DNA from 3 places in the Streptomyces sp. 2A115 genome. Region 3 is predicted to be linked to each of the others. Evidence: riboswitches for the same ligand, from Rfam matches in the RefSeq annotation. Region 3 holds a riboswitch; each other region holds the start of a gene.
What was found. Region 3 has a riboswitch for cyclic di-AMP ahead of ACTWQR_RS22810 (M23 family metallopeptidase). Riboswitches for the same ligand answer to the same signal wherever they lie in the genome.

Region 1 (10,470 bases), on a different contig from region 3:
ACTGGTGGCGGCCGTGTTCGCGGTCTTCCTGCTGGCCTTCGCCGGCATCCCGCTGACCTCCGGCTTCGCCGGGAAGTTCGCGGTGTTCAAGGCTGCGGCCGAGGGGGGTGCCGGGGCACTGGTCGTGGTCGGTGTGATCTCGTCGGCCATCGCGGCGTTCTTCTACATCCGCGTGATCGTGCTCATGTTCTTCAGCGAGCCGCGCCCGGAGGGGCCGACGGTGGCCGTGCCCTCACCGCTCACGATGACGGCGATCGCGATGGGAGTGGCGGTCACGCTCGTGCTCGGTGTGGCGCCGCAGTACTTCCTGGACCTGGCGGGGCAGGCGGGGGTCTTCGTCCGCTGACCTCCACTGAGGCAAAAGCAATGGCCCGGGCTTCCCTGTCGACAGGGAAGCCCGGGCCATTGCTTGTCCGCGCGGCGCCGGGCTACTGGCCTTCTTCGCGGCGTGCCCTGATGCCCGTGAGGTCCAGGTCCACCGGGAAGGGGACGGACACCTTCATCCGCTCACGGAAGATGCCCACGCTGGTATAGGTGCCGGTGGTGGGCTCCAGCTCGAAGGCGTGGACCGCGGCGAGGCCCTTCTCGTTCTCGACCCGCCAGTAGTGGGGGATCTTCGCCCGCGCGTACTTCAGCGGCTTGGTCTCACGGTCCCGGGCCACGGAGTCCGGCGAGACGACCTCGATGGCCAGCACGACCGCTGCCGCCGGGAACCGGGTCTGCTCCGAGTCCTCCACCACGTCCCCTTGCACCACGACCACGTCCGGCTCAGGCCTGTTCTGCCGGTCGATGTCGATGGTGAACTCGCGGATGACCTCCAGGTCTGGCGGGGCCACGGACTGGAGCTGCCATTCGAAGAAGCTCACAGCGCGTGAGTGAAAGAGGGTCTGCGGACTCACGAAGACCAGGCTCCCGTCGATCAGTTCCGTATGCGGAGGCAGGTTCGGAAGCCGGTCCAGGTCGTCGGCGGTCCAGCCGCCCTCCGGCGGGATCGGCCAGCTGGGCGTGGAGGCCTTCGGTGCGACGCTCATCAGTGCTCCCATGGGACGGAGTCTCGCCGGTCCATTCAGACTATCGGCCGGAAACGTGCAGGTCTCCCGCGTACGTGTGAACGAGTGTCGTGCCTTGGCGCGGTTTCCCGCCCGGGGACTGCGGCCGATCGTGGCCGACTTCGGAGGCCGTGCGGCTCAGCCTGTGGATAACTCTGAGGCTGTCGGTGCGGACCCCTATCGTGGACGCAGTGGTCGAGGCACGACGTACGGGGGACAGGGCAATGAGCGGGTTGGGCGGGACAGGCGGGACGGGTGTGATGACCGAAGTGGACAGGGTCGCAGGGCTTGCCGAGCAGGCTGTGGGGCCGGGCGAGGGGGGCGGGCCCGCAGGGTTCGCGGACAGCGAGGCCCTGGCCACGCTGCACCGGGTCTTCGGATACGAGGCCTTCCGTGGCGAACAGGGAGCCGTCATCGAGCATGTGGTGGCCGGCGGAGACGCCGTCGTCCTCATGCCGACCGGCGCGGGCAAGTCGCTCTGCTACCAGATCCCGGCGATGGTCAGACCCGGTACGGGCGTGGTGGTCTCACCTCTCATCGCGCTGATGCAGGACCAGGTGGACGCGCTGCGAGCGCTCGGAGTGCGCGCCGGCTTCATGAACTCCACGCAGGACTTCGACGAGCGCCGCGTGGTCGAGGCCGAGTTCCTTGCCGGCGAGCTCGACCTGATCTATCTCGCGCCGGAGCGGCTGCGCCTGGAGTCAACCCTCGACCTGCTCTCGCGCGGCAAGATCTCCGTCTTCGCCATCGACGAGGCGCACTGCGTGTCCCAGTGGGGCCACGACTTCCGCCCCGACTATCTGGCGCTCTCCCTGCTGGGCCAGCGCTGGCCCGACGTACCGCGGATCGCGCTGACCGCGACGGCCACGCACGCCACGCATCAGGAGATCACCCAGCGCCTGGGCATGCCGGACGCCCGCCACTTCGTGGCGAGCTTCGACCGGCCCAACATCCAGTACCGGATCGTGCCGAAGGCAGACCCCAAGAAGCAGTTGCTGTCCTTCCTCAAGGAGGAGCACGCGGGCGACGCGGGCATCGTCTACTGCCTCTCGCGCAACTCGGTAGAGAAGACAGCCGAGTTCCTCTCCCGCAACGGCATCGCGGCGGTGCCGTACCACGCGGGCCTGGACGCGGGCACGCGCGCCGCCCACCAGTCACGGTTCCTGCGCGAGGACGGCCTGGTCGTGTGCGCGACCATCGCCTTCGGGATGGGCATCGACAAGCCGGACGTACGGTTCGTCGCCCACCTCGATCTGCCGAAGTCCGTCGAAGGCTACTACCAGGAGACGGGCCGAGCGGGCCGTGACGGACTGCCGTCCACGGCATGGATGGCCTACGGCCTGAACGACGTCATACAGCAGCGCAAGATGATCCAGTCGAGCGAGGGCGACGAGGCGTTCCGGCGCCGGGCGGCGGCGCATCTCGAGGCGATGCTCGCGCTCTGCGAGACCGTTCGGTGCCGACGCGGTCAGCTGCTGGCCTACTTCGGCCAGGACGCCGAAACCGCGGCTTGTGGGAACTGTGACACGTGTCTTGTCCCGCCCGAGACATGGGACGGCACGGTAGCGGCACAGAAGGTGCTGTCCACGGTGGTGCGGCTGCAGCGTGAGCGCGGGCAGAAGTTCGGGGCGGTCCAGATCGTCGACATCCTGCTCGGACGCAGGAGCGCCAAGGTCATACAGTTCGACCACGACCAGCTGTCCGTGTTCGGTATCGGCGAGGAGCTGACCGAGGGCGAATGGCGCGGTGTCGTACGGCAGTTGCTGGCTCAGGGGCTCCTCGCGGTCGAGGGCGAGTACGGGACGCTGGTGCTGACCGAGGAGAGCGGGACGGTGCTGCGGCGAGAGCGGGAGGTGCCGCTGCGCAAGGAGCCGCCGAAGCCGGTGGCCTCTCGTTCCTCCTCCGGTTCCGGCCGGGGCGAGCGCAAGGCCAAGGCCGCCGCGGCCGAGCTTCCCCCGGAGCTCCTGCCCGCCTTCGAGGCCCTGCGCGCCTGGCGTGCGGGACAGGCCAAGGAGCAGGGCGTCCCGGCGTACGTCATCTTCCACGACGCCACACTGCGGGAGATCGCCACGGCGTGGCCCACGTCGGTGGCGGAGCTGGGCGGCATCAGCGGAGTCGGCGAGAAGAAACTCGTGACCTACGGAGAGGGCGTGATCGGGGTGCTTGCGGCCCTGGAGCGGCCTTCCGGGGGAGTGGCGGAGGTCCACAGCGACGACGGGTCGGTCCCGGCTCCCCGGAATGACAACGAGTCAGCACTGGACTGGTCCGAGATGGATGCGGAGCCGGAGCCGGACGACTGGATATAGGCGGCCGCGGCTGACGCAAGAGGGGGGCGGCGGTTCGGATTGAGCATGGACGACCTGGAGTTCGACCAGCGGCCACACGCTTGGCGCGAGCTGTGGGCCGCGCCCCGCGGGCCACGTGGGCGGGGGCCTGAGAGGTCAGGATCCCGCGGCGATTCGCCCCGTCACCTCGCCCAGACCCACCCTCGTCCCGTCGGGCCCCGGTGCCCAGGCCGTCAACGTCACGACATCGCCGTCCTCCAGGAAGGTCCGCTTGCCGTCGGGGAGTTCGAGGACGTCCCGGCCGTTCCAGGTCAGTTCGAGGAGGGAGCCGCGTTCGCGTTCCGAGGCACCGCTCACCGTTCCCGAGCCGTAAAGATCGCCCGTGCGCAGTGACGCCCCGTTCACCGTCATGTGGGCCAGCTGCTGGGCGGCCGTCCAGTACATGGTGGAGAAGGGGGGCTCGGAGACGACGTGGCCGTTGACGGCGACAGAGATGCGCAGGTCGTAGCCGCCGGGGTCCTCCGAGGAGTCGTCCAGGTAGGGGAGGAGGGGGTGGGTGCGCGACGGCGGAGCGATCCGGGCGTCGTCCAGGGCGTCAAGGGGTGTGATCCACGCCGACACCGATGTGGCGAAGGACTTGCCGAGGAAGGGGCCGAGGGGGACGTACTCCCACGCCTGGAGGTCGCGCGCGGACCAGTCGTTGAGGAGGCAGAGGCCGAAGACATGGTCGCGGAAGTCGCTCAGCGGTACGGGCATGCCCATCGCGGAGGGCGCACCGACCACGAAACCGACCTCCGCCTCGATGTCCAGCCGGACGGACGGGCCGAAGATCGGCGCCGGGTCCGTCGGGGCCTTGCGCTGGCCTGAGGGGCGTACGACCTCGGTCCCGGAGACCACGACGGTGCCCGACCGGCCGTGGTAACCGATGGGCAGATGTTTCCAGTTGGGGGTGAGGGAATCGGCGGCGTCGGGACGGAAGATCTGGCCGACATTACGGGCGTGGTTCTCGGAGGCGTAGAAGTCGACGTAGTCCGCGACGTCGAAGGGGAGGTGGAGCGTCACTTCGGAAAGCGGGTGCAGCAGGGGCGCGACGGTTTCGCGGTGGGCCGGCACCGTCACCCAGGCGGTGAGCGCGCGCCGCACGTCCGACCACGTCCTACGGCCTGCCGCGAGCAACGGGTTCAGTGAGGGGCGGGCGAGGAGGGCGGCGTACGGGGAGCCGAGTTCCACGGCTGCGGCACCCGCGTCCAGAACGTGGCCCCCCAGCCGGACGCCGACGCTCCGCCGGTCGGAATCGCCCAGGGAGAACACGCCGTACGGAAGATTGTGCGGGCCGAAGAGATCGCCCTCGGGGACATCGAAGGGGGGCATGGGGTGCTGCCTCGCTTTCCGGGTGGGTGAGGCACACGTTACGGGACCGACACACGCTCGCCGCGGTCTCAAGGCATCTTGCGGTGCGCGTTCGTCTGGCCGACGGCAGGACGGAGAGACTGGAGCGGCCCGTCGAGGGGCTGTTGCGCATCGGTGCCGGATCGGCCTCTCCGCCGCCGTGCTGATCCCGACCGACGAAAAGGTCGTGGTGCTGATCGCCGAGCGTCAGGTGGAACTCGCGGGAAGATTGCTGTTCCCGAGGGAGGATGCTGGGCTTCCGCGCCGCTTCGCCAGGAAGCAGGGCCCGCGCGAACTCAGCGTGGAGCAGGGCATACCCAGCCGGGCGGCCGCCTTCTCGGAGTCGTGCGGCCGATCGGTCGATCGGTCGATCGGTCGATCGGCCGACCGCACGACCGCACGACCGCACGACCGCACGACCGATCGACCAACTGGCGGACCGTCGGACCGTCGGTCTGGCAGGTGTGGACAGGCGGGGTTTCAACTCAGGGGTGTGCGGCTGAGATGGGGGCGGTGTGGGCTGGGTTCGTGCGGTGGCCAGGGCAGTTGACGAGATACCGGACGTCGTCCGGTTCCCGTCGGGTCGATGCGCCGTTCGGTCCGTATTCTCTGATCATGGCCGCACCGACTGAATATGCACTTATCGCCACTGACCTGGACGGAACGCTGCTGCGCGGCGACGACACCCTTTCCGATCGGTCACGAGCCGCGTTGGCGATGGCGGTCGAGGCGGGCGCCCGGCACCTCGTGGTGACGGGGCGCCCGGCGCCGCGCGTACGGCCGTTGCTGGACGAACTGGGTGGCCAGGGACTGGCGGTGTGCGCGCAGGGGGCGCAGTTGTACGACGCCGGGACCGACCGGATGGTGTGGTCGGTCACCCTGGACCGGGAGTTGGCCGAGACGGCGCTCGGGAAGATCGAGGCGGAGGTCGGGGAGGTGTACGCGGCCGTGGACCAGGACGGGGTCGACGGCCTGACTCTGATCGAGCCGGGTTACGAGATGCCGCACCCGACGCTCCCGGCGGTACGCGTCATCCGGCGCGACGACCTCTGGGCGGACGCCATCAGCAAGGTGCTGCTGCGCCACCCGCTGCTGTCCGACGACGAGTTGGCGTCCGCGGCGCGCGGAGCGGTCGGTTCCCTCGCCACCGTCACAATGTCCGGCCCCGGCACCGTCGAACTCCAGCCATGCGGCGTGACCAAGGCGACGGGGCTCGCCCTGGCCGCCGAACACCTTGGTCTCACCCGCTTCGCCACGATCGCCTTCGGGGACATGCCCAATGACATTCCGATGTTCAGGTGGGCGGCCCACGGCGTCGCGATGGCCAACGCCCACCCCGAACTCAAGGCGGTGGCCCAAGAGGAGACGCTGTCGAACGAGGAGGACGGGGTCGCGGTAGTGCTGGAGAAGCTGTTCTCCCGCCCGCGGCCCCGTCCGCAGCACCGTAAGCAGCCTCTCCCACAGGCTGCTTACGGGCCTGCTCAGTAAGGCCCGTTGACGTTGTCGATCGAGCCGTACCTCGCGGCGGCGTAGTTGCAGGCTGCCGTGATGTTCGCGACCGGGTCGAAGGCGTCCAGTGCTGTACCGGGCACGTGGTAGGTGCTGAAGGTCGGAGCGATGACCTGCAGGAGGCCCTTGGACGGCGTCCCGGCCGCGGCGTTGGAGTCCCAGTTGTTGATGGCCAGCGGGTTTCCGGACGACTCGCGCATGACGTTGCGGTAGATGCCGTCGTAGCTGCCCGGGATGCCGTTCTGGGCCATGACGTCCAGTGACTCCTTGATCCAGCCGTCGAGGTCGTTCGTGTACGTCTTCGCGGAGGCGGGGGTGACAGTGGACGCCGCGGACTTGGTGGTCTGCGTGGTGGCCGTGGTCGGCTTCGTCTTATTTGCTGACTTTTGGGATTTTTTCGTGCCGACCGTCAGAGTGAGGCCCGGGTGAATCATCGACGGGTTGTCGCCGATGACCGCGCGGTTGGCCTGGTACAGCGTCTTCCAGCTCCCGCTCGTGGCGTGCTTTCGCGCGATCTTGGACAGGGTGTCGCCCGCGGCCACCTTGTACGTAACGAGCTCGACCTGCGGGACTGCGGCTTGCGCGACCTGTGCGGTCTGCGCCGGCTGTGCGGCGGCGTGCGCGCCGGTCGCCCCCACGATCGGAAGCGCGAGCGCGGCTCCGCCCGTTCCGGCGGCGACGACGCCGCGGGTGAGGGAGCGGGCTTTCGGGCGGCGGTGTTTACCTCGTGCGGCCATGGTGATTTCCTCTCCGGCGCCTGCGAGGTGAGCTGTCGGGTTCGGGCGGGAGATGCCCGGCCGCACGCTGAGTGCGACTTCACCCCGAGCCGTTCCGGCATCCGGATCGGCGACTTACCTGGGTCCCCCGCTCCTGCCGTGGCGTGGGTGATGGGTGGGTTCCGGGCGGCGGCAGGATTCGGCGGTCCGTCCGGATCGACGAGAACGTATGCGAGAGCACATGGAGGGAACAAGGCCTGAATCGGCGATGCGATGTGTCTGACCTCGTATTGGGGAGGGGGAAATCGCCCGATTACTCCGGAACACAATATTCAACTTGCTTTATGCAAAGGGGAAGTGGTCGAGTGCGGCGTATCGCCCGCTCCGTCCGCACGTGACTCATTTCACGTGAACAAGTGCCAACAAAGCGGCAATGGGGGCAACTCGGGCATAACGTTCCGGGAGTCAAGGCGGCCGAGTTCCCGTACGTGTGGCCCATGGGATCGGGATGCGGGGGTGAACCCCCGCTCTCGCCAACCGGGTTGGTGCCGCGGGCGACGCCCCGTGGTCCAGAGTCCGTTGGTCGATGCCTCGTGGTCGCGGGGCGGCTGGACGGTCACCCTGCGCGAGTGGCCTGCCCACCGGATACTGCCCGGCCCCGAGGCGTGGCCGGTCGCGCGGAAGTGGATCCGTGCGCCGGGGGTCGGCGAGTGCGACACGAGCGCGAGCCGAGTGTCGGCGTTGTCGCCGCCGTCCGCGAGGCGGCGCACTCGGCGGCCGGCCCTCGGCATCCGGATTGGATCGGTTTCGATCACTTCAAGAGGTAAAAACATCACTTCATGAAATGTCTACGTCTTTCGGGTGGTATCAGAAGATCAAGAACATACCTTCCGTGATCCGATACTGCCCGGCTGGGACCGGTGGGCGCTCACCGTGATCGAAAGGCGACCGGATACGCTGACTTGAGTGCCAGCAGCGACACATCGACAAACACTTCCAGCACACAGCGCACCCAGAGCATCCAGAGACCGCCGTTGAGAGCGTCAGCAGACAGGAGACCCTCGTGACCGTCGTCGGGCCGTTCGGGCTGAGCGTGCGGGACCAGGCTCTCGAAGCCGATGTCCAGGCCGGATTGGCGGCTGTCGAGGAGGGCCTGCTCGAGGCCACCAAGAGCGAGGTCCCGTTCATCACGGAGGCCGCGCAGCACCTCGTACGTGCGGGCGGGAAGCGGTTCCGGCCGCTGCTCGTGATGCTCGCCGCGCAGTTCGGCGACCCGTACGCGCCGGGCGTCGTGCCTTCGGCCGTGGTCGTCGAGCTGACCCACCTGGCCACGCTGTACCACGACGACGTGATGGACGAGGCGGACGTACGCCGCGGAGTGCCCAGCGCCAACACGCGGTGGGGCAACTCGGTCGCGGTCCTCACGGGCGACTTCCTCTTCGCGCGTGCCTCGCACATCCTGGCCGACCTCGGGCCCGAGGCCGTACGCATCCAGGCGGAGGCCTTCGAGCGACTGGTCACGGGCCAGATTCTCGAGACGGCCGGGCCGCGCGACGGCCGCGACCCGATCGACCACTACATGGACGTGCTCGGCGGCAAGACCGGCTCGCTGATCGCTGTGGCGGGTCGATTCGGCGCGATGATGTCGGGCGCTGACGAGACGGTCGTCGACGTGCTCACGCAGTACGGCGAGCGGCTCGGCGTCGCCTTCCAGCTCGCGGACGACGTGCTGGACATCGCGAGCGACTCGCATGAGTCGGGCAAGACGCCGGGCACCGACCTGCGCGAGGGCATTCCCACGATGCCCGTGCTGCGGCTGCGCGAGCGCGTGGAGCGGCTCGGTCTCGCCGAGGACATCGCGCTGTCCGAGCTGCTCGACTCGGACCTCACGGACGACGCCCGGCATGCGGAGGCGCTGGCCAGGCTGCGCGCCCATCCAGCGCTGGAGCAGGCCCGCCGCGACACCGTGCGGTACGTGGAGGACGCCCGCGCCACGCTGGTACCGCTCCCGGAGTGCGACGCGAAGGCGGCGCTGGTGGAGCTGTGCGACGCGGTGGTGCACCGGGCGGGCTGACGACCCGCGCATCTCCGTGTTCCGGATCCCTGTGTCCCCAAGATCTCCCGGGAGCCCTGTAGTCCCCGGGACCCTGTAGTACCCAGACCCCGGGCGACCTCATATTGTGATGCAGGTCACACTGCTGGATTGAGCTCAGCCTCGGATTCGTTCCGTATCTCTGCGCGGAAGCCGACGCAGGGGGTGTCGGCGGAATTACGGGGAGAAAACGGAATCATGGGGATGATCGGTACGTTCACGCAGCGTCGTAAGAGCCTGGTCATGACCGGTGTCGCGGTGGCAGCCGCAGCCGGAGTCGCGGCCGCCGTCATCCCGGCGGCCGCCGACAGCGGCGGCAGCAACGACGGCAAGAGCGCGAGCGCGAGCCACACGGGTGAGGGTCACGGGGACCAGTCCATCGAGGTGCAGAGCGGCGGGTCCGCCGAGGGTAGCGGCGGCACCATCCTCGCCGCGAGCCTGAAGGGCGCGAACGAGGTGCCGGTGGCGGGCGGCCCGGCTGTCGGCGACCAGGACGGCGCGGCGCTCGAGTTCGTGAAGGTCGAGGGGGACACGGTGTCCGTCGCGGTCAAGTGGCGTGGCACCGGCAAACCGACCCTGCTCCACATCCACCAGGGCGCCAAGGGCTCCAACGGCGGCGTCAAGGTCGACTTCACCAAGCTGCTGGAGAACGCCAAGGGCCGCACGGTCACCGGCACGGTCAAGGTCCAGGACGCCGCGCTGCTCGGCCAGTTGAAGGCCGACCCGGGCAGCTTCTACGCCAACCTGCACAGCGCCGAGTTCCCGGGCGGAGCCGTCCGCGGCCAACTCCACAAGGTCACCACGAGCTTTGACTTCCGGCATGCGCTGAACAACTTCCAGGCCTCGGTCCTCAAGGGCAAGCAGATCTACGAGTGCAAGAAGGCGGACGACGGCTCCACGGCCTTCGCGCAGCGTGACGTGCGCGCCGTGCTCGGCGGCGGCATCGCGCACTCGTTCGTGAAGCCCAACTCCGGTACACCGCAGTGGATCGCACCCGACCGCAGTGCGGTCACCGGATCCGTGATCTCCAGGACCCCGAACGGCGACAAGAACATCCCCGAACTGGACCTCAGGGCCACGCAGTCCGGCAAACACCGGGGGCTGCTCGCGGGCACCGCGGAGATCCTGCGGCTGAACACCGTGGGTGGGGTGGCTCCGGCCGGGGCTTGCGACGTCGGGTCGATCGTGGGGATTCCGTACCAGGCGGACTACGTGTTCGTGAACCGGTGAGCCACCGGAGTTGACCGGCTTCCAGGATCTTCTGGAAGCTTCGGGGAGCTTCCGGCATCCATCCAGGACCTCTCCAGTACTTTCTCGGACGGCGTCTTCCCCGCGTGACCCCTACGGGTCGGGGGAGGCGCCGTCCGCCCATGTCATACCGCAGCAGTACGTGGAGTTGGCTCCGAGGTCTGACGCTTTCCGGTGGCCGA
Region 2 (10,470 bases), on a different contig from region 3:
GTACGCTCCCAAAAACACCGAACGCGCCCTCAAGTGCCGTGGTAGAAGCGGTTTTTGGCTCCGGAGGGCAGGGGCGATTATCAGCCAAATCGATGCGGGGCGGCCAGACTTGCACACGCTCCGTACAGGCTGTGCGCAACGCACGGTCCGGGAGGCGGAGTCCGCCTCCCGGACCGGTCCGCCGCCCGCGGGGATGTAGGCGGCGGTGTCCCCCAGCCCACTGGATCCAGTACAGCGGGCCGACCCACGCACGATCCATGGAAGCGCTCCCCCGATGGCCGGAGAAGAGCGCACGGACGGGCGCACGGCCACACAGCGGGAGCACAGGACAACGCTCCGTGCTTGCCCACGGACCACAATCCCGCCATCCGGAACAATGCCCCTTAACGCTTGGGATGCGGCGAACTACCCTGTGTTTGCCTGTGTTTTCGCGGGAGGCATATTCCTGAGGGCTCGGCCACGTGCTTTTGCGGGTGGGGTTCCAGGGGTTGGCGCCCGGGAAGACGCAGTACGAATGCCGCGTGGTTACACCCGCGCGGCAGCCGTCTGTGTCGAGGGGTGGCGCATGTCCAGGGAGCAACGCGGGCCGAACGAAAAACTCGGCACCGTTCTCGCCCTCGCGGGAATCAGCAACGCAGGACTCGCCCGACGCGTCAACGACCTTGGCGCTCAACGCGGGTTGACTCTTCGCTACGACAAGACGTCGGTGGCCAGATGGGTGTCGAAAGGCATGGTGCCGCAGGGTGCCGCGCCGCATCTCATCGCCGCGGCCATCGGCCAGAAGCTCGGCCGCCCCGTGCCGCTCCACGAGATCGGCCTGGCGGACGCGGATCCCGCACCGGAAGTGGGCCTCGCCTTCCCTCGTGACGTAGGACAGGCCGTGCGGTCGGCCACGGACCTGTACCGGCTCGACCTCGCCGGGCGCCGGGCCGGCTCCGGCGGCATCTGGCAGTCACTCGCCGGATCGTTCGCAGTGAGCGCATACGCGACTCCCGCGTCCCGGTGGCTGATAACCCCGGCCGACAGTTCGGTGGCACGCGACGCGAGCCCGCTGGAGGACTCCGGAGCACCGCAGAAAGTCGGCCACAGCGACGTACTGAAGCTGCGGGAGGCCGCCGAGGACGCCAGGCGCTGGGACTCCAAGTACGGAGGCGGCGACTGGCGTTCCTCCATGGTGCCCGAGTGCTTAAGGGTGGAGGCGGCGCCGCTGCTGCTCGGCTCGTACTCGGACGAGGTGGGCCGCGCGCTCTTCGGGGCCTCCGCGGAGCTCACCCGCCTCGCGGGCTGGATGGCGTTCGACACGGGCCAGCAGGAGGCCGCCCAGCGCTACTACATCCAGGCGCTGCGGCTCGCGCGCGCGGCGGCGGACGTGCCCCTGGGGGGCTACGTACTCGCCTCGATGTCGCTCCAGGCGACCTACCGCGGATTCGGCGACGAGGGCGTCGACCTCGCGCAGGCCGCCCTGGAACGCAACCGGGGCCTGGCCACCGCCCGCACGATGAGCTTCTTCCGCCTCGTCGAAGCACGGGCACACGCGCGCGCGGGTGACGCCCAGGCGGCCGGCGGGGCACTGAAGGCGGCCGAGGGCTGGCTGGAGCGGGCCCGTGAGGGCGATCACGATCCGTCCTGGCTCGGCTTCTACTCGTACGACCGTTTCGCGGCCGACGCCGCGGAGTGCTACCGCGACCTGAAGGCACCTCGCCAGGTCCGCCGCTTCACGGAGCAGGCTCTGTCGAAGCCGACTGAGGAGTTCGTACGCTCGCACGGCCTGCGGCTCGTGGTGTCCGCTGTCGCCGAGCTGGAGTCCGGCAACCTCGACGCGGCATGCGAGCAGGGCGTACGGGCGGTGGAGGTCGCCGGGCGTATCTCCTCGGCCCGCACCACCGAGTACGTGAAGGATCTTCTGCACCGGCTGGAGCCGTACGGCGACGAACCGCGTGTGGTGGAGCTGCGGGAGCGGGCTAGGCCGTTGCTGATGGCACCGGCCTAGGACAAGGCGCCTGAGCGTCTGCGTGGCTGATGTGATCTTGGGGGTGCAGGTCGTCTGTGGCTGGTCGCGCCCACGCGGCGGAGCCGCGGATGTCACAGTCCCGCGCCCCTGAAGGGGCGCTCTCCGCGTGACCGGCGCCATGAGCTTCCAGCGTCTTTCGGGTTTGAGGGCATTGTCAGTGGCGCAGTGCACTATCGGAGGCGGGAGGTGGAGCAGGTGGTGCGGGAGATCGGTTACGACTGTGACGTGCTGGTGATCGGCGGCGGGATCGTCGGGCTGTCGACGGCGTATGCGATCACGCGTGCCGCGCCGGGCACGCGGGTCACCGTGCTGGAGAAGGAGCCCGGCCCCGCCCGGCACCAGACGGGGCGCAACAGCGGGGTCATCCACAGCGGGATCTACTACCGCCCGGGCTCCCTGAAGGCGCGGTACGCGGCGCGGGGCGGCGCCGAGATGGTCAAGTTCTGCGCCGAGTACGGCATCGCGCACGCCGTCACCGGCAAGCTGATCGTCGCCACGGAGAAGTCCGAGCTGCCCCGCCTGCACGCGCTGGTGCAGCGGGGGCGGGAGAACGGGATCGCGGTACGGGAGCTGGGCGCGGCCCAGATCGGGGAGTACGAGCCCGAGGTGCGGGGGCTTGCCGCGATCCACGTCGCCACGACGGGCGTGTGCGACTTCGTGGGCGTCGCGCGACAGCTCGCCGAGGCCTCGGGGGCGGAGATCCGGTACGGGACGGAGGTCACGTACATCGACCGGCGCCCCGACCTCGGGGTCGCCGTCCGCACGGGGGACGGCACGGTCGTACGCGCGCGCGTGCTGGTCAACTGCGCCGGGCTCCACTGCGACGAGATCGCCCGGCTCGCCGGGGACGAGCCCGGGATGCGGATCGTGCCCTTCCGCGGGGAGTACTACTCACTGGGGCGACCCTCGCTGGTGAACGGGCTGGTGTATCCCGTGCCGGACCCGGCGTTCCCGTTCCTCGGCGTGCATCTGACCCGGGGCATCGACGGAGACGTCCACATCGGGCCGAACGCGGTTCCGGCGCTGGCCCGCGAGGGTTACGACTGGCGGACGGTACGGCCCCGCGAGCTGGGCGCGACGCTCACCTGGCCCGGTTCCTGGCGGATAGCCCGGCGGCACTGGCGCTACGGCGGCGGGGAGCTGCGCCGCTCGGTGTCCAAGGCGGCCTTCGCGCAGGCGGTACGCCGGCTCCTGCCCGCCGTGAACCCGGACGACCTGGTGCCCGCTGCCGCGGGAGTCCGCGCCCAGGCGGTCCTGCGGGACGGGACGCTGGTCGACGACTTCCTGATACGCGAGGGCGCCCGGACGGTGCACGTCCTGAACGCCCCGTCCCCGGCCGCCACGGCGTCGCTGCCGATCGGACGAGAGGTTGGGCGAAGGGTGCTCGCGACGTTGGCACGGGCCTGACACGGGCCTGAAGCGACGCCGGCGCGGGTCTGAACCGACTCCGCATGGGCTCTGCACGGGTCTGAACCGACTCCGCACGGACCTGAACGCCGACTCCGTACGGCCCTGAACCCTGAACCCCGAAGCCGCACCGGCCTGAACTCCCAGGCGGCACAGCCCTGAACTCCCAGGCCGCCACGAACATCCCCGCCCCACCCCGTCCCCGTAAACCCGACGCCCCCAGGCCGCCCGACCCCGCGGACCCGACCACTCCCGCCCCGGACCGAACCCGCAAACCCGATCACCCCCGTACCGCTCCCTCCCGGGCCCCGTAAAATCGACCCCACTGTGTCTGAGTCCTCCATCACCCCCGATGTCCCCCGCCACCCCGCCGGGCTGCCCCTCGACAGCCCGCCCCGCGACGTGCCCCGAACGCCTCGCTCCAAGGGTGAGCCCCGTTTCCCCGACGGCCCTCAGCCGGATCCCGCCGGGTCGCACTTCGAGCGCCGTATCCGCAGCTTCCAGCCGCGTCGGAGCCGGGTGACGCAGGGGCAGGCGGACGCGTTGCAGCGGCTGTGGCCCAAGTGGGGGCTGGACATCGACGGGCAGCGGGTCCTCGATCTGAAGGAGCTGTTCGGGGCCGATCTGCCGGTGGTGCTGGAGATCGGCTTCGGGATGGGCGAGGCGACCGCGCGGATGGCCGCCGAGGATCCGGGCACCGGGATCCTCGCCGTCGACGTGCACACCCCCGGCCAGGGCAACCTGCTGAACCTCGCGGACCGAGGCGGTCTGACCAACATCCGCGTGGGCAACGGCGACGCGATCATCCTGCTCCGCGAGATGCTGAGCCCGGACTCACTCGACGGGCTGCGGGTCTACTTCCCGGACCCCTGGCCGAAAAAGCGCCACCACAAGCGCCGTCTGATCCAGCCGGAGTTCCTCACCCTCGCCGCGTCCCGCCTCAGGCCGGGCGCGCTGGTCCACTGCGCGACGGACTGGGAGCCGTACGCCGAGGTAATGCTGGAGGTCCTCACTGCCCACCCGGCCTTCGAGAACACCCGGCCCGACGGCGGTTTCGCGCCCCGCCCGGACTCCCGCCCCCTGACCCGTTTCGAGGCGCAGGGCGTGGACAAGGGACATGTGGTGAACGACTTGCTCTTCCGCCGCGTACCGCTTTCCGCGGACAGCGCGGACAGCTGAGAGCAGGCTCGCAGCGCTCGATGCGAGGTCCGGCGCGTAACGTGCGGGTCGTCGCGGGCTGGTCGCTCAGTTCACCGCGCCCCTCCCGGGGCACCCTCGCGGGCCACGTCCCTCCCTCGTTAGGGTCCTTGTCATGGCCACCAATCCTCCGTATCCGTCACACTCCGGCTTCCCCGCCGGAGTCGCCCGGCGGCGTGCACACTGGTGGCAGCGCAAGTGGGTGCGCTACGGCGCGCTGACCACCCTGCTCGCCCTCTCAGGCCTCGTCATCCTGGCCCTCGTCCGCGAACAGACGGGCACCGAGGGTTTCCTGGTGGGCCTGGGCCTGGCGGTCCTGCCCGTCCCGCTCCTGGTGACCGCGTTCCGCTGGCTCGACCGGGTGGAGCCGGGCCCCTGGCGGAACCTGCTGTTCTCCTTCGCCTGGGGCGCCTGCGCGGCCGCGCTGATTGCGATCGTCGCCAACAGCTTCGCGACCAGATGGATAGCGACGGCCACCGCCGACCCGTCCAGCGCCGACACCATCGGCGCGACGGTCATAGCGCCGATCGTCGAGGAGTCGGCGAAGGCCGCGGCGGTCCTACTGGTCTTCCTCTTCCGCAGACGTGACTTCACGGGGATCGTCGACGGCGTGGTGATAGCCGGGGTCACCGCGACCGGCTTCGCGTTCACCGAGAACATCCTCTACCTCGGCACCGCCTTCGGTACCGACCAGCTCAGCGGCGACACCGGCATCGCCTCCGTCACCGCCGCGACCTTCTTCGTGCGCGTGATCATGTCGCCCTTCGCGCACCCGCTGTTCACCGTGCTCACCGGCATCGGCTTCGGCGTCGCGGCGCTCTCCGCGGACCGCCACCACGTGCGGCGCATCCTGCTCCCGCTCGCCGGGCTGCTGCTCGCGATGGGCATGCACGCGATGTGGAACGGATCGTCGGCCTTCGGCGAGTACGGCTTCTTCGCGGTCTACGCGGTCTTCATGGTCCCGTGCTTCGGGCTGCTCACCTGGCTGGTCATCTGGACGCGCCAGCGCGAGCTCGGCACGGTGCGCACCGAACTCCCCGCGTATGCCATGGCCGGCTGGCTCGCCGCGCCCGAGCCGTTCGTCCTCGGCTCGATGAAGGCGCGGCGGATGGCCCGCGAGTACGCGACCCAATACGGCGGGCGCGCGGCGGGCCGGGCCGTCGCGGAGTACGAGTCGTACGCGACGTCGCTGGCCTTCCTGCGCCACCGGGGGCGCAGCGGCAAGGCCGGCAGCGACTTCGTCGCACGCGAGCAGGAACTGCTCCACGAGCTGTGGGCCCGCCGCGAGGCGGCCCGCCCTGCCCTGGCGTACGCGGCCCGGGCCACGGCTCCGGCGCCCGTGGCGCCGCCGTGGCCGGTGTACGGGTACCCGTACGGGCAGACGGCGGCGTACCCCGCGTACCCCGCGTACAACCCCTACCGCTCCTAGACCTGGAGCGCTCGGAGGTTCCCAAGGGAGTCGGGCCGGACGTGGCTCGGCGCGTCAGGCCAAGGCTCTGCGCGACCTCGTCCAGCGCGGCCAGGACGCGCCGCCCCCGCTTCGACTCCAGGTGCGACCAGGGCGTCGGCCCGATTGCACGTCAACAGCCGTACGTGCGGAGGGGTCCGTACATACGGATCCCTCCGCACGTACGGACCCCTCAATGGCGGGACCTACAAGCCACCGCCGTTGCCTACGGGTTGAGCCCCTTGCTCCGCAGCCACGCCATCGGGTCGATCCCGTCGCCGCCGCTCGTGTGGACCTCCAGGTGAAGGTGCGCCCCGGTGACGTTGCCGGTCGCGCCCACGCGCCCGATGACGTCGCCCGTGTTGACCTTCTGCCCGACGCTGACGCTGATGGACGACTGGTGGGCGTACCAGAGCTCCGTGCCGTCGTCGAGGGCGACCTTCGTGAGGTAGCCGTACGAACCGTTCCAGCCGGCCTCGGTGACGGTGCCGCTGTGGATCGCCTTCAGCGGCGTACCCGTGGGAGCGGCGAAGTCCAGACCCGTGTGGGTGCCTGAGGACCACAGCGAGCCGGACTGACCGAAGGTCGAGGTGATCGTGTACGAGGAGGTCGGCAGCGTGAACTGCTTGGCGAGCTCGGCGAGACGCGCGGCCTCCGCCTTCGCCGCGGCCTCCTCCGCCGCCTTCTTCTTGGCTGCGGCGGCCTTGGCCTCGGCCTCCTCGGCGGCCTTGGCGGCCTGATCGGCGGCCTTCTTCGCGGCGGCGGCCTCGGCGGCCTCCTGGGCCTCGCGGTCCACCTGGTCCTGCTGCTGCTCCGCCTGGAGCAGGATGCGGGAGCGCAGGGCCTCGCCCGCGTCCCCGCTGCCCTGCTCGGTGTCGGCGGTGGTCAGGCCGGCGCTGCTGAGCGGTGTGCTGGAGCCTTCGGGGGCGTCGGTCTCGTCGTCCGAGATCAGCGAGCCCACGGACGGCAGGTCGGGTATCGAGATCGACACCGGCGGCTTGCCGGTCTGCGCGGTGGCCATGCCACCCGCGCCGACGGCGGCTATGACACCGACGCCCAGAACGGTCGAGCTGCGTGCGAGTCCTCCGCCGCGCTGCTTGGAAACACGGTGCCTGCCGCGTACGGGACGGAGGGAATCCGCGGTGGGGTTCCACTCCTCCCAGGTGTCCTCGTCCTTGCGAACGCCGTAAGCGAAGACGTCGAGCCTCTTGTCACCCGAGATCTCGGACGGTGTATCACCCGGCAACTCACTTGGTGCGAACGAGGGTTGGGGAGCAGGGCGGTTGGACGCCACGTGGGCGCACTCCTTTCCTTCCTTCTCGCCTACCGGGTTAGCTGACGGGTTCGGAGCAGGAAGGTCTCCTACGCGCGTCAACCGCGGTATCCTCACCGCGAAAAACGCCCGATTCACCCCAATTAGTGGTTCCCCGGTTCCCTTGCGGGATTCGGCGCGTGCGCACGGAGCCGACTCTTGTGACGGCTGGGACGACCGCGCTGCGTTATCGAACGTTAATAGACCCGGGCACTGGATTCCAAGCTGTTCCGAGTGATCGTTAACGCTCTTGGCCTGGACTTACAGGTCACGAGCGGGGTAAATCGGGCGAGTTGATCGACATTCAGCTCTGCGCACTTTGTTGATGGAGTGTCACTTGTTATGCACAGGGGCGTCACACGACTACCACCGGTGATAAAAGGGCCAACGGATACGACCGCGTCCTCAGACCTCCGCCCTCAGACCTCCGCCTTCACGGCCGCCGTACGGCGAGCAGCGCCATGTCGTCCGTCGCCCCGCCCCCGGTGTGACGGAGGACGTCGTCCACCACCGCGGCGAGCAACGCGTCCGGCCCGGCGAAGAGCCGCCCCGACAGCCGCGTCGCCGGATCGTAGAAGACACCCCGCTCGTCCCGCGCCTCGGACAGCCCGTCAGTGTAGAAGAGCAGCATGGCCCCGCTCGGGAACCCTTCCTCCAGGGCGCGGTCGGGCCAGGTGCCCAACTCGCCCATCCCGAGCGGCAGTGCGGGCTCCGCCGCCGCGAGCATGCGCGGTCTTCCCCCTCCGTCCAGCAGGAGGGGGCCGGGGTGGCCGCGGTGGAGGAGGCGTACGACTCCGTCGCCGTGCGGGATCTCGGCGAGCACCGCGGTGGTGAAGCCCTCGAAGGCGTCGAGGCCCTCCCGCCGGGTGCCCTCACGCGCGAGCGCCCGCTCCAGCCGCTGCGCGACCGCCTCCAGGGTGGCCTCGTGCTCGGCGGCCTCCCGGAAGGCCCCGATGACGACGGCCACGGCGGCGACCGCGCCCATGCCCTTGCCCCGTACGTCGCCCACGATGAGCCGTACGCCGTGCGGGGTGTCCTGCACCGCGTACAGGTCGCCCCCGATGAACGCGTCCGCCTGCGCCGCCTCGTACCGCGCCGCGATCTCCAACCCGCCGATCCGCGCGGCCGGTTCGGGCAGGACGGCCCGCTGGGCCGCCTCGGCGATCTCGCGTGCGGAGGCCAGTTGCTCGCTGCCCCGCCGTACGAGGATGTTGATGAGGACGGCCAGGACGGCGACCGTCGCCACGGTGACCACCTCGGTGATCGCGTCGACGTGCCAGACGATGCCGAGTACGACGTGGACCGCGAGGACCGAGACGAGGGCCAGGGCGCCGATGAGCACCGTGCCGCGCAGCGAGAAGAGCGGGGCGGCGACGAGCGGGGCAGCCGTGAAAAGGGGAGCCGCGGTGAACTCCGACGGCGTGAGGTAGTCGTAGACGATCCCGGCCACGATGAGCAGTGCGGGCAGCACGCGGACGAAGGCCCGCGCGTATGAGATCTTGCGGCCTTCGTGCACCCCGCTGCCTCCGGGCAGCCCGTGGCCTCCGGGCAGCCCGTGGCCTCCAGACGTCCCGTGGCCTCCGTGCAGCCCGTGGCCTCCGGACATCCCGCCGCCTCCGGGCATCCTCCGGCGTTCGGGCTCGACGGGCACCGGGCTGTCGCCCACTCCCGGATCGGGCACGGGGTCCTCGGGCCTGCGTCCGCCGGCCCGGGAGTACGGCTCCTGATCCTCCCCCTGCTCCCGCTCCTCCGCCTCTCCAGGCCCCACCACGCGTCTCCTGCCCTTCACCGCCCTGCGTTCAGGCTTCCCGGAGCGGGGGTGGAGGGCGAGTGGGCGGGGACCGGGCGGGTGAGGGCAAGGGGCTGAGCGAGGCGCCCGTGTGGCACGCGGAACCGGGAAAAACACTTAGGGCCGGGACCCCAATGGGATCCCGGCCCTAAGCCTTCAGTAGCGGGGACAGGATTTGAACCTGCGACCTCTGGGTTATGAGCCCAGCGAGCTACCGAGCTGCTCCACCCCGCGCCGTTGAAACCAACTATACGCCATCTGCGGGACCCGAAGCACACAGGTTTCCGTCGCCGGGCCTTCACCGGTGTTTTACCTGGGTTCTGCGGGGCGGCGCTCAGCCGAGATGACGGTTGGGCGCCTTCGCCGAGGCCTCGTACTCGGGGAGCACAAGGACATCGACGCCCTCCGCGGCGAGCAGCCCGCTCCCGTCCGCCGAGGTCACGAACGTGTCCGGCTCGCGCCAGGCGGTGACGACCCGGCGTACGCCCGCGTCGAGGATCAGCCGGGCGCATGGGGCGGGCCTGGAGGCGCGGCGGGCGCACGGTTCCAGGCTGCTGTAGACCGTGGCGGTGGCGAGGCGCGGGTCGGCGGGGTCGAGCTTGGCGAGCGCGGCTTCCTCGGCGTGCGACACCGGGTCGGACTCTCGGGAGTGGCCGCGGGCCAGCTCCGTACCGTCGGCCGCGACGATCACCGCCCCGACACTGAACGCCGTCCGCGAGGGCGGGCAGTCGGCCGCGAGTTCACAGGCAAGGCCCAGCCACCGGTGGTCGGCGGCGGAGGGAGCGCTTCCGGTACCGGGCGCGGTGGGGACGTACCGCATGAGTACGACATCTCCGACAGGCCGTGTCTCCAGCAGCCGCATCCGGTTCCGGGGTCCGCCCGGATATCCCCCCGGCCCGAACAGCCGTGGTGCGTCCGGCTCCCCCACGACGAGCGGCGCGACGGCGAGCTGCAGTTCGTCCGCGAGCCCCTGCTGGAGGAGCTGGGTGTGGACGCGACCGCCGCCCTCGACCATGAGGCGCCGTACGCCGCGTACTTCGTGGAGGTGCTCGAGCAGGGCCCGCCAGTCGAGCTCGGGGCCCACAGGGACGACGTCGACGCCGCCCAACCCGTGCAGGGCTTCAGCGGCCTTCCGGGCGCCCTTGTCGGTCGTATAGACGATCTTCTCGCCGCCCGTGGACCAGAAGTTGGCGGCCGGGTCCAGATCGCCGCTGCCGCTGACGGTGACCTTCAGCGGGTACGCGGGCCGGCCGGCGGCGACCCGGGCCGCGCGCCGCTCGGCGGAGTTGACCAGGAGCCGGGGGTTG
Region 3 (10,470 bases):
GCGCTGCGGCGCGCGAAACGCTTCCACGGGCCTGTACTCATCCACTGCCTGACGGAGAAGGGGCGCGGTTACGAACCGGCGCTCGCGCACGAGGAGGACCACTTCCACACGGTCGGTGTGATGGACCCGCTCACCTGCGAGCCACTCGCGCCCTCCAACGGCCCCTCCTGGACCTCGGTGTTCGGCGACGAGATCGTGCGGATCGGGGAGGAGCGCGAGGACGTCGTGGCGATCACGGCGGCCATGCTCCATCCGGTGGGCCTGGCGAAGTTCGCGGAGAAGTTCCCCGGGCGGGTGTGGGACGTCGGCATCGCCGAGCAGCACGCCACGGTGTCCGCCGCCGGGCTGGCCACGGGCGGACTGCATCCGGTGGTCGCGGTGTACGCGACCTTCCTGAACCGGGCCTTCGACCAGTTGCTCATGGATGTCGCGCTGCATCGCTGCGGGGTGACCTTCGTGCTGGACCGCGCGGGAGTCACGGGAGTTGACGGCGCGTCACACAACGGCATGTGGGACATGTCCATCCTCCAGGTCGTGCCCGGACTGAGGATCGCCGCGCCGCGCGACGCCGACCAGCTGCGCGCCCAACTGCGCGAGGCGGTCGCCGTGGACGACGCGCCGACGATCATCCGCTTCCCGAAGGAGTCGGTGGGACCGGAGATCCCGGCGGTCGACCGGGTGGGCGGCGTGGACGTGCTGCATCGCGGCGAGCGGCCCGAGGTTCTCCTCGTCGCCGTCGGCGTGATGGCTCCGGTGTGTCTCAAGGCGGCCGAACTGCTGGAGGCCAGGGGCGTCAACTGCACGGTCGTTGACCCGCGTTGGGTGAAGCCCGTCGATCCGGCGCTGCCGGGACTCGCCGCCGAGCACCGCATGGTCGGAGTCGTCGAGGACAACAGCCGGGCTTCCGGTGTGGGCGCGGCGGTCGCCCTCGCGCTCGGTGACGCCGAAGTCGACGTGCCCGTAAGGCGGTTCGGGATCCCCGAGCAGTTCCTCGCGCATGCCAAGCGCGGTGAGGTGCTGGCCGACATAGGGCTCACGCCCGTCGAGATCGCGGGGCGGATCAGCGCGGGCCTGGCCACCCAAGAGGCGAGCCTGACTGTCACGGAGGCCGAACTCGCCGTCACGGAGGCGGAGTTCGCGGTCACGGAGCACGCTTCCGAGGAGCAGGCTGCCGAGGAGCAGGTCACCAAGGAGCACGCGTCCAAGGAGAAACAGGAATGACCACCAGCCAGCCCCAGGAGGCCGAGCCCCAGGAGTTCGACCTCGCCGGCCTCCTCGCCGAACGCGGAGCCGAGCGCTACGAGCTGCACGCGAAGCACCTGAACCACCAGCTGCCGCGCATGCTGCACACCATCGGCTTCGACAAGGTCTACGAGCGGGCCGAGGGCGCGTACTTCTGGGATGCGGACGGCAACGAGTACCTGGACATGCTCGCCGGGTTCGGGGTGATGGGTCTGGGCCGCCATCACCCCGTCGTCCGCAAGGCGCTGCACGACGTCCTCGACGCATCGCTCGCCGATCTCACCCGCTTCGACTGCCAGCCCCTGCCCGGGCTGCTGGCGGAGAAGCTGCTCACCCACAGCCCGCACCTGGACCGGGTGTTCTTCGGCAACAGCGGTACGGAGGCCGTCGAGACGGCGCTCAAGTTCGCCCGGTACGCGACCGGCAAGCCGCGCGTGCTGTACTGCGCGCACTCCTTCCACGGCCTGACCACCGGCTCGCTGTCCGTGAACGGCGAGGACGGCTTCCGGGACGGGTTCGCGCCGCTGCTGCCCGACACGGCGGTCCCGCTCGGCGATCTCGACGCCCTGGCAAGAGAGCTGAAGAAGGGCGACGTCGCCGCGCTGATCGTCGAACCGATCCAGGGCAAGGGCGTACACGAGTCGCCGCCCGGATATCTGCGCGCGGCACAGGAGTTGCTGCGCAAGCACAAGGCGCTGCTCATCGCGGACGAGGTGCAGACCGGGCTCGGGCGGACCGGTGACTTCTACGCCTACCAGCACGAGGAGGGCGTCGAGCCGGACCTGGTGTGCGTCGCGAAGGCGCTGTCCGGCGGGTACGTGCCCGTGGGCGCGACCCTCGGCAAGGACTGGATCTTCAAGAAGGTCTACTCGTCCATGGACCGCGTCCTCGTCCACTCCGCGAGCTTCGGGTCCAACGCGCAGGCCATGGCGGCCGGCCTCGCCGTGCTGTCGGTCATGGAGAACGAGCAGATTGTCGCCAACACCCGTGCGACCGGGGAGCAGCTGAAGTCCCGGCTCGCGGCGCTCGTCGACAAGTACGAACTGCTCAGTGACGTGCGCGGCCGCGGGTTGATGATCGGCATCGAGTTCGGGCGGCCCAAGTCGCTGAAGCTGCGCAGCCGTTGGACGATGCTGCAGGCCGCGCGAAAGGGACTGTTCGCGCAGATGGTCGTCGTTCCGCTGTTGCAGCGGCACCGGATCCTCACCCAGGTATCCGGCGACCATCTGGAGGTGATCAAACTGATTCCGCCGCTGGTCATCGGTGAGCGGGACGTGGACCGGTTCGTGGACGCCTTCACCGACGTGATGGACGACGCGCACACCGGGGGCGGGCTGATGTGGGACTTCGGGAAGACGCTGGTGAAGCAGGCGGTCGCCAACCGCTGACATCCACGGACAGCGTCGAGGGACACCAGAAGGCTTTTGCCTGAGAGGCAAGGAAATTGCCGCTCAGGCAAACATCTGGCTGAATCGAAGGCATGAACCCTTCCAAGGGTACGAGCCCTTCCGAACCCGGGGCGGCCGACGCTGAGCCTGAAACCGCACCCGCACCCGTACCCGAACGCGCACCCGAACTCGGGGCGGCCGACGTGCTGCCCGCCGTCGCACCGCAGCTCCGTGCCCTGCGGCGCCGTGCCTCACTCACCCTGGAGTCCGCGGCCCGCTCCGCCGGGCTCTCGCCCGCGCACCTGTCCCGTCTGGAGACCGGGCAGCGCCAGCCCTCACTCCCGATGCTGCTCGCGCTGGCCCGGATCTACCGGACGACCGTCTCGGAGCTGCTCGGCGAGACGGTCGCCGACCGGGACGCCGTTGTGCGCGCTGCCGACATGGAGCCCACCAAGGCCGGCGGCTGGACGTACTGGCAGGCCGGCGCGGCAGGGCGGGGCATGCAGTCCCTGCGCGTGCACGTCCCGTACGGGGCGCAGGGCGACATCGTGCGGGTGCACCCCGGAGAGGAGTGGCTGTACGTCCTCCAAGGGCGGCTGCGGCTGCGTCTGGGGGACACCGCGCACGTGCTCGCGCCCGGCGACAGCGCGCACTTCGACTCGCTGACCCCGCACCGGATCGCCGCCGCGGACCGGGGCGGGGTCGAACTCCTCTTCGTACACACCCTGCTGCAGAGCCCTACGGCCGCGCTGTGCCTCGGACCGACCACGACAGGAGAGACGTCATGATCACAGGAGAAACCCCGTGAAGGACATGGAGGAGAAGCTCCCCCGCGCCCTGTGGGTGCGGCTCATCGTCTACGTGGCGGTCGGGCACCTCTTCGCCGCCTTCCTCTACCTGCTGTTCTCGCTCGGAGCCCAGGGGCAGTAGACATGTAGTAGGTATGCAGTAGGTAGTGGGCCGTCAGAAGGTGGTGGGCGTCCGGCCGGTCAGGCGGTGGGCGTCGGGCGGTCAGTCCAGGAAGCGCTTCCGGAGGCGTTCGCGTATCTCGGGAGTCACGCCGAGGGCCTGCTCCAGGTACGGGTCGACCCCGCCCCACGTCTCCTCGATCGTGTCGAAGGCCGCCGCCAGGTACTCGGCGCGCGCGTCGAAGAGCGGGCGGAGCAGCTCCATCACCTCGGGCGAGTACGCGGAGGCCGAGGAACTGCTGCGGTGGACCTTGTAGCGGCGGTGCGCCGCGTTCGACTCCAGGTAGTCCGCCTCGATGGCCTCGCGTTCGACGCCGAGGGCGAGGAGCGTCACGGCTATCGAGAGGCCGGCGCGGTCCTTGCCCGCCGCACAGTGCATCAGCGCGGGCACGCTGTCCTCGGCCAGCGCGTGCAGCACCTGGGAATGCTCGGGCGTGCGCTCCTTGATGATCGTGCGGTAGGAAGTGATCATCCGGTTCGCGCCCTTGCCGTCCGCGAGGATCGAGCGGAGCTGGTCCAGATCGCCGTCGCGGACCATCGTCCAGAACTCGGCACCGTGCGCCGGGTCGGTCAGCGGCAGGTTCACGTTCCGCACGCCCGGCAGCTCGACGTCGGGCCCCTCCAGCTTCTGGTCCGCGGCATTGCGGAAGTCGAAGATCGTGTGCAGCCCGAGGGAGGAGAGGAACGCGGCGTCCGACTCCGTCGCGTGCGCGAGGTGGCCGCTGCGGAACAGCCGCCCGTACGCCACCCGTCGGCCGTCCGTCGTCGGCAGGCCGCCCACATCACGGAAGTTGCGAACTCCAGCCAGTTCGGGCTCGGTCGACGGGACCTGCTGCGTCACGGGGCTCCTCCTGTTCGACTGCCGACGCGGCTCGTCGGCGGGGCGCGCTCTCGACGATACGACATGGATGCGTGGGCCAATGAGTTGTCCACAGGCGTTGCCGACGAGACGCGTAGGTCATGATGGTGTTCGTACTTGAGCGTGCCTGTTCGGATATGTGAGGGCTTGATGGTGGAGATCGGCGCAGACGGTCGTACGTGGGTTCTTTCCGGGCCCACGAGCAGTTACGCCCTACGGCTCGGCGCGGACGACGAATTGCTGCATCTGCACTGGGGCCCGAGAATCGCCCTCGCCGACGCCGAAGCACTCGCCGCGCGCCCCGGCCCGGAGTACTGGCCCTTCGAGGCCTCCCTCGACGGACATGAGGAGTACCCGGTCGAGGGCGGCCCCCGATTCGTACGGCCCGCGCTGTCCGTTCGCACGGAGGAGCGGCGCGGCACCGAGTGGCGTTTCGAGGCGTACGAGGCCGACGGCGACGAACTGCGGCTGCGGTTCTCCGACTCGGGGCTCGGCATCACGCTGCACTATCGGATGCGGGCCGCGACCGATGTCGTCGAGCGGTGGGTGACGCTGTCCAACGAAGGGCCCGTTCTGGAGGTCCTGCGCGCCGACTCCGCGACCTGGACACTGCCGCACCGCGACAACTGGCGGCTCTCCCAGCTGCACGGGCGGTGGGCCGCGGAGTCACGGCTCGTACGCTCCGATCTCACCTACGGTGAGAAGGTCATCGGCAGCCGACGCGGCCACACCGGGCATCAGCACCTGCCGTGGGTCGCGCTCGATGTTGAGGGCGCGGCGACCGAGGAGCGCGGCGAGGTCTACGGGTGCGCGCTCGGGTGGTCGGGGTCGTGGCGGATCGCCGTGGCCCAACTCCCGGACGCCCGCGTGCAGATCACCGGCGGGGCCGGGTACGACGACTCGGGTCTTGTGCGACTGGAGCCGGGGGAGAGCTTCGTCACGCCCGTCTTCGCGGGGCTGTGGAGCGACGGCGGCTTCGGCGGGGCGAGCCGCGCCTGGCACGCGTATCAGCGCGCGTACGTGATCCCGGACGCGGACCAGGACCGGCCCGTGCTCTTCAACTCCTGGGAGGCCACCGAGTTCGACATCTCCGAGGAGCAGCAGGGCGCGCTCGCGCGGCGGGCGGCGGCGATGGGGGTCGAGCTGTTCGTGGTCGACGACGGCTGGTTCGGGACGCGGACCAGCGACCGGGCCGGGCTCGGCGACTGGACGCCGAACCCGGCCCGCTTCCCGGCCGGGCTCAAGCCGCTCGCCGACGACGTGCACGCGCTCGGCATGCAGTTCGGTATCTGGGTCGAGCCCGAGATGGTCAACCCGGACAGCGAGCTGTACCGCGCGCATCCCGACTGGGTGCAGTTCCAACCGGGACGAAAGCGGACGGAGCTCCGCAATCAACTCGTTCTGAACCTCGCCCGCGGGGACGTCCAGGAGTACCTGTGGGAGCAGCTCGACGCGCTGCTCTCCAGCGCGCCCATCGACTACGTGAAGTGGGACTTCAACCGCTGCTTCACGGACGCCGGATGGCCGGGCGAGCCGTACCCGCAGCGGTTGTGGGTCGACCATGTGCACGCTCTGTACGGCCTGTTGGACCGGCTGCGGGCAGCCCACCCCGGCGTCGCCTTCGAGTCCTGCTCGGGCGGCGGCGGCCGGATCGACCTCGGGATCATGGCGCGTACGGACCAGGTGTGGACCTCGGACAACACCGACCCGCTCGACCGGCTCGCCATCCAGCACGGCTTCAGCCAGCTGCACCCCGCCCGGGCCATGGCCGCCTGGGTCACCGACAGCCCGAACGTCCAGCTCAACGGGCGCGTCAGCTCGCTGCGCTTCCGCTTCGTGAGCGCGATGGCCGGGGTGCTCGGAGTCGGCGGCGACCTGACCGAGTGGAGCGACGAGGAACTGGCCGAGGCGCGCGGCTGGGTGGAGCTCTACAAGGAGATCCGGCCCGTCGTGCAGCGCGGCGACCTCCACCGGCTGCGGGCGCCCGAGGGTGGACTGAGCGCCGTGCAGTACGTCCTCGGCGACGAGGTCGTCGTCCTCGCCTGGCTCCAGGCCCAGCACTACGGCGAGCCGGTCGCGCCGGTGCGGCTGCGTGGCCTCGACCCGACAGCTGTGTACGAATGCCTCGAAACGGGCGAAGTGCACCGAGGGGCGGTGCTGTTGCATCACGGGCTGCGGACGGGGTTGCGTGGGGACCTTGATGCGTCAGTTATCCGGCTGCGTCGCATGTGACTGTTGTGTCCGTATTGGAGCCTTCGTTCCAACTCGCTCTGGAATGCGGGCTCCTAAGTCGGCGGTTCGTGAGCAGCGTCATATTCATGACGGTCCGCTGTCGCCATGTTCACGTAATTCGCCTGTGTTTCCAGGGCTTTAAGAAGAGATTGAGATCTTTCATTTACGCAGGGTGACTGACATTTCGGTCATCGATCAAGAGAACGGGCGCACAGGAAACTCCAAAGGTTGTCCCTGCCCGTCCAGGTCGCTTACGTTCGCCACCAATCCGGACGGACGCCCAATCCTGCCGCCGCCCGGAATCCGCACACTCACCCGAAACGGCAGGAGCGGGGGACCCACAGGTACAACGCCTGTTCCGGTCTCCGGAACGGCTTGGGGTAAAGCTGCGCGAAAGCGTGGCCGGGCATCTCCTGCTCGCACCCGACAGCTCACCTCGCAGGCGCAGGAGAGGAATTCGCCATGCCCGCGAAGGGTAAGCACCGCCGTCCCAAGTCCCAGCGTTTCACACGCTCCATAGCCGTCGCCGGAACGGGTGGTGCCGCACTCGCCCTGCCGCTGCTGGGAGCGACCGGCGCGAACGCCGCGACTTCGCAGTCCGCCGCCGAGTCGGTTGCGAATATCTCGAATGTCTCTAGCAGTGCCACTGTTTCGAACAAGGCCGCCGAATCCGCTTCTGCCGCCGCCGAAAAGAAGGCCGCGGCCGCGAAGTCGACGACCAAGACATATGCGGTTCGGTCGGGTGACTATCTCTCGAAGATCGCCGACGAGCAGGATGTCAGCGGCGGCTGGAAGAAGCTGTACGAGGACAACCGCACGGCGATCGGCGGCAACCCGTCGCTCATCCACCCGGGCCTGAAGCTGACGATCGGCGAGAAGGCCGCGGCCGAGACCGGCACCGGCTCGAGCTCCGGCTCCGCCAAGGCGGCCCCCAAGTCGTCACCGAGGAAGGCGACCGCGGCCCCTGAGGCGGCGGCTCCCAAGGCGGCGGCTCCCAAGGCGGCGGCTCCCAAGGCGGCGGACACCGCCAGTGCCACCGGCTTCACCCTGCCGATCGAGGGTGCGTCCGTCGGTACGCCCTACAAGATGTCGGGCAGCATGTGGTCCAGCGGCTACCACACCGGTGTCGACTTCGCGGCCCCGACCGGTACCTCGCTCAAGGCGGTCGGCGCGGGCACGGTCGTCTCCGCAGGCTGGGGCGGCGCCTACGGCAACCAGGTCGTCCTCCAACTCGCCGACGGCCGCTACGCCCAGTACGCCCACCTGTCCTCCCTCTCCGTGTCGGCCGGGCAGACCGTGACCGGGGGGCAGCAGGTCGGCCTCTCCGGTGCGACGGGCAACGTGACCGGGCCGCACCTGCACTTCGAGATCCGTACGACTCCGGACTACGGCTCGGACCTGGACCCGCTGGCGTACCTGCGCGGCAAGGGTGTTTCCATCTGACACCCCAGCTCACCACGAGGGCCGGACCACCCGGCTCGTCTCCGAAGGCCGGACCCCTTGATCCCCGGGGTCCGGCCTTCGGCTTGTCTGGGAGCAACTGCGGCATGCGGCATGCGGCATGCCTGGGATTCGCCCGAGGTCGGTCGGACCGTGATCGCCGCATTGCCGTCGCGTGGCATGGCTGGGCGATGTGTCGAGAGGGGCGTGACAGGGGTGTGACGGTGAGGGCACAGTGATCTCGGCAAGCGCTTTCTCGCCGTCGACGAGGCCGGGCGGGTGCCCGCTTCGCCATCATCGCGACCCGCCGTTCATGCCGTACATGCCGTACTTGCCGTACAGAAGGAGCATCATGACGACCCGTAGAGCATTAGGAACCCTGGCTGCCGGCGCCGCCCTCGCGGCGCTCGTTCCCGCGGGGACCGCGAGCGCGGGGACGCGCCACCGCAGGGGACGGCTTATCGCCCACGACGACTTCCGGCACGGACTCGGCCAATGGGCCACCGAGTTGCAGGACGGCGGCACGGTCACCGCCTCGCTGGGTGTCCTGGAGATCGACGTGCCGAGCGGCGCGACCGTCTGGTTCAAGCGGAAGCTCAAGGGGCCGTACGTCATCGAGTACACCGCCACGCCGGTCTCGGCGGGCGGGGCGAACGACCGGGTGTCGGACCTCAACAACTTCTGGAACGCCGTCGACGTGCGTTCCCCGGACGACCTCTTCGCGACGGCGCGCGGCGGCGCGCTCGCCGAGTACGACTACCTCAAGACGTACTACTCCGGTTACGGCGCGAACTACAACACGACCACTCGCCTGCGCCGTTACGTCGGCGAGCCGGGCGTCCGACCGATGATCTACGACTACACGGAGCCGCTGCTCACGGCGAACGAGCCGAACCGGGTCCGGATCGTCTCGCACGGCTCGACGGTCCAGTGGTGGAACAACGGGCGGCTCGTCTTCGACTACGCGGACCCGGAGCCGTACACGAGCGGGCACTTCGCGTTCCGGACGGTCTGGAGCCATTTCAGGATCACGGACTTCCGAGTGTGGCGGCGGTTCAACGACTCCTGACCGGAGTCTTATTCCGGTGTTGACCAATACTTGACGAGTGGCTTATCTCACCGCGCGTCAACCCTTTCCTACGGTCGCGTAGCTCACACCCGAAGGGAATCATGGGTCGATGTGGCAGACGATTCGAAGAATGACAACAGATCAGTGATCGGGTCGTACGTAGCGGTGGGGGACAGCTTCACCGAGGGCGTCGGCGACCCCGGCCCTGACGGGGCACTTGTCGGTTGGGCCGACCGGTTCGCGGTGCTGCTCGCGGACCGGCGGCCAGAAGGCGACTTCGGCTACACCAACCTCGCCGTCCGCGGGAAACTGCTCGACCAGATCGTCGAGGACCAGCTGCGGCGGGCGAAGGAGCTCGCGCCGGACATGGTCTCCTTCTGTGCGGGCGGCAACGACATCCTCCGGCCCGGCACCGACCCCGACGAGGTCGCCGAGCGGTTCGAGCGCGCGGTCGCCGAGCTCACGTCGGCCATCGGTACGGTGCTCGTGACCACCGGCTTCGACACCCGTGGCATCCCCGTGCTCAAGCACTTGCGCGGCAAGATCGCCACATACAACGGGCATGTGCGCGCCATCGCCGACCGGTACGGCTGTCCCGTACTCGACCTGTGGTCCCTCAAGGCCATCCAGGACCGGCGGGCCTGGGACGGCGACCGGCTCCACCTGTCGCCCGAGGGTCATACCCGGGTCGCCCTGCGCGCCGGCCAGGTCCTCGGCCTGGAGGTGCCCGCGGACCCGGACCAGCCGTGGCCGCCCCTGCCGCCGCGCGGCACCCTCGAGGTGCGGCGGGACGACATCCACTGGGCGCGCGAGTACCTGGTGCCGTGGATCGGGCGGCGGCTGCGCGGAGAGTCGTCCGGGGACCGTGTGGTGGCGAAGGGGAGCCTGTCGCCGGACGACATCAAGATGCGGATCGACCGGGTGGCTTGAGGGCTTGAGGGCTGAAGGCGAAGGCCTGACGGCTTGAAAGTCGGTGGCTTGCAGGCCTGGAGGAGGGCCGGGCGGGGCTCGACCGGTGGCGTTGAGCCGTGCCCGGCCACTCGTCACAGACAAGGTGGCGGTACGTCGCCTCAAGCGCCCGGTGCCGTCAACGCCTCGCGCTCCAGCCCCAGTTCGCGGGCGAGCGCGTCGTCCACCCACTCCTGTGTGCGAGCCCGTGACACCGCGCCCGGGTACGCCGTCATCTGGACGGCGAGCCCGTCCAGCAGGGCGGTGAGGCGGAGCGCCGTGCTGGTGGGGTCCGGGCAGTGGAACTCGCCCGCGGCGACGCCC

Region 1: it holds a riboswitch for cyclic di-AMP, as region 3 does, so the genes downstream of both, ACTWQR_RS11330 (transglycosylase SLT domain-containing protein) here and ACTWQR_RS22810 (M23 family metallopeptidase) in region 3, are expected to answer to the same signal.
Region 2: it holds a riboswitch for cyclic di-AMP, as region 3 does, so the genes downstream of both, ACTWQR_RS32195 (M23 family metallopeptidase) here and ACTWQR_RS22810 (M23 family metallopeptidase) in region 3, are expected to answer to the same signal.

The regions. Positions count from the first base shown of each region.
Region 1 is NZ_JBQQCG010000009.1:172,767-183,236, forward strand. It holds gene nuoN (NADH-quinone oxidoreductase subunit NuoN) at 1-346, shown strand, start outside; gene ACTWQR_RS11310 (Uma2 family endonuclease) at 429-1,031, opposite strand; gene recQ (DNA helicase RecQ) at 1,241-3,355, shown strand; gene fahA (fumarylacetoacetase) at 3,491-4,705, opposite strand; gene ACTWQR_RS11325 (HAD family hydrolase) at 5,339-6,211, shown strand; gene ACTWQR_RS11330 (transglycosylase SLT domain-containing protein) at 6,205-6,969, opposite strand; cyclic di-AMP (ydaO/yuaA leader) riboswitch at 6,972-7,129, opposite strand; gene ACTWQR_RS11335 (polyprenyl synthetase family protein) at 8,012-9,022, shown strand; gene ACTWQR_RS11340 (CHRD domain-containing protein) at 9,239-10,270, shown strand.
Region 2 is NZ_JBQQCG010000044.1:81,433-91,902, reverse strand. It holds gene ACTWQR_RS32215 (MFS transporter) at 566-1,990, shown strand; gene lhgO (L-2-hydroxyglutarate oxidase) at 2,177-3,418, shown strand; gene trmB (tRNA (guanosine(46)-N7)-methyltransferase TrmB) at 3,746-4,597, shown strand; gene ACTWQR_RS32200 (PrsW family intramembrane metalloprotease) at 4,731-6,044, shown strand; gene ACTWQR_RS32195 (M23 family metallopeptidase) at 6,289-7,356, opposite strand; cyclic di-AMP (ydaO/yuaA leader) riboswitch at 7,368-7,523, opposite strand; gene ACTWQR_RS32190 (PP2C family protein-serine/threonine phosphatase) at 7,808-9,142, opposite strand; tRNA gene ACTWQR_RS32185 (tRNA-Met) at 9,324-9,397, opposite strand; gene ACTWQR_RS32180 (dihydrofolate reductase family protein) at 9,498-10,470, opposite strand, start outside.
Region 3 is NZ_JBQQCG010000025.1:68,938-79,407, reverse strand. It holds gene dxs (1-deoxy-D-xylulose-5-phosphate synthase) at 1-1,221, shown strand, start outside; gene ACTWQR_RS22835 (aspartate aminotransferase family protein) at 1,218-2,630, shown strand; gene ACTWQR_RS22830 (helix-turn-helix domain-containing protein) at 2,723-3,418, shown strand; gene ACTWQR_RS22825 (DUF6126 family protein) at 3,444-3,560, shown strand; gene ACTWQR_RS22820 (tyrosine-protein phosphatase) at 3,642-4,439, opposite strand; gene ACTWQR_RS22815 (alpha-galactosidase) at 4,608-6,689, shown strand; cyclic di-AMP (ydaO/yuaA leader) riboswitch at 6,984-7,147, shown strand; gene ACTWQR_RS22810 (M23 family metallopeptidase) at 7,152-8,132, shown strand; gene ACTWQR_RS22805 (DUF6250 domain-containing protein) at 8,479-9,198, shown strand; gene ACTWQR_RS22800 (SGNH/GDSL hydrolase family protein) at 9,343-10,128, shown strand; gene ACTWQR_RS22795 (TetR/AcrR family transcriptional regulator) at 10,269-10,470, opposite strand, start outside.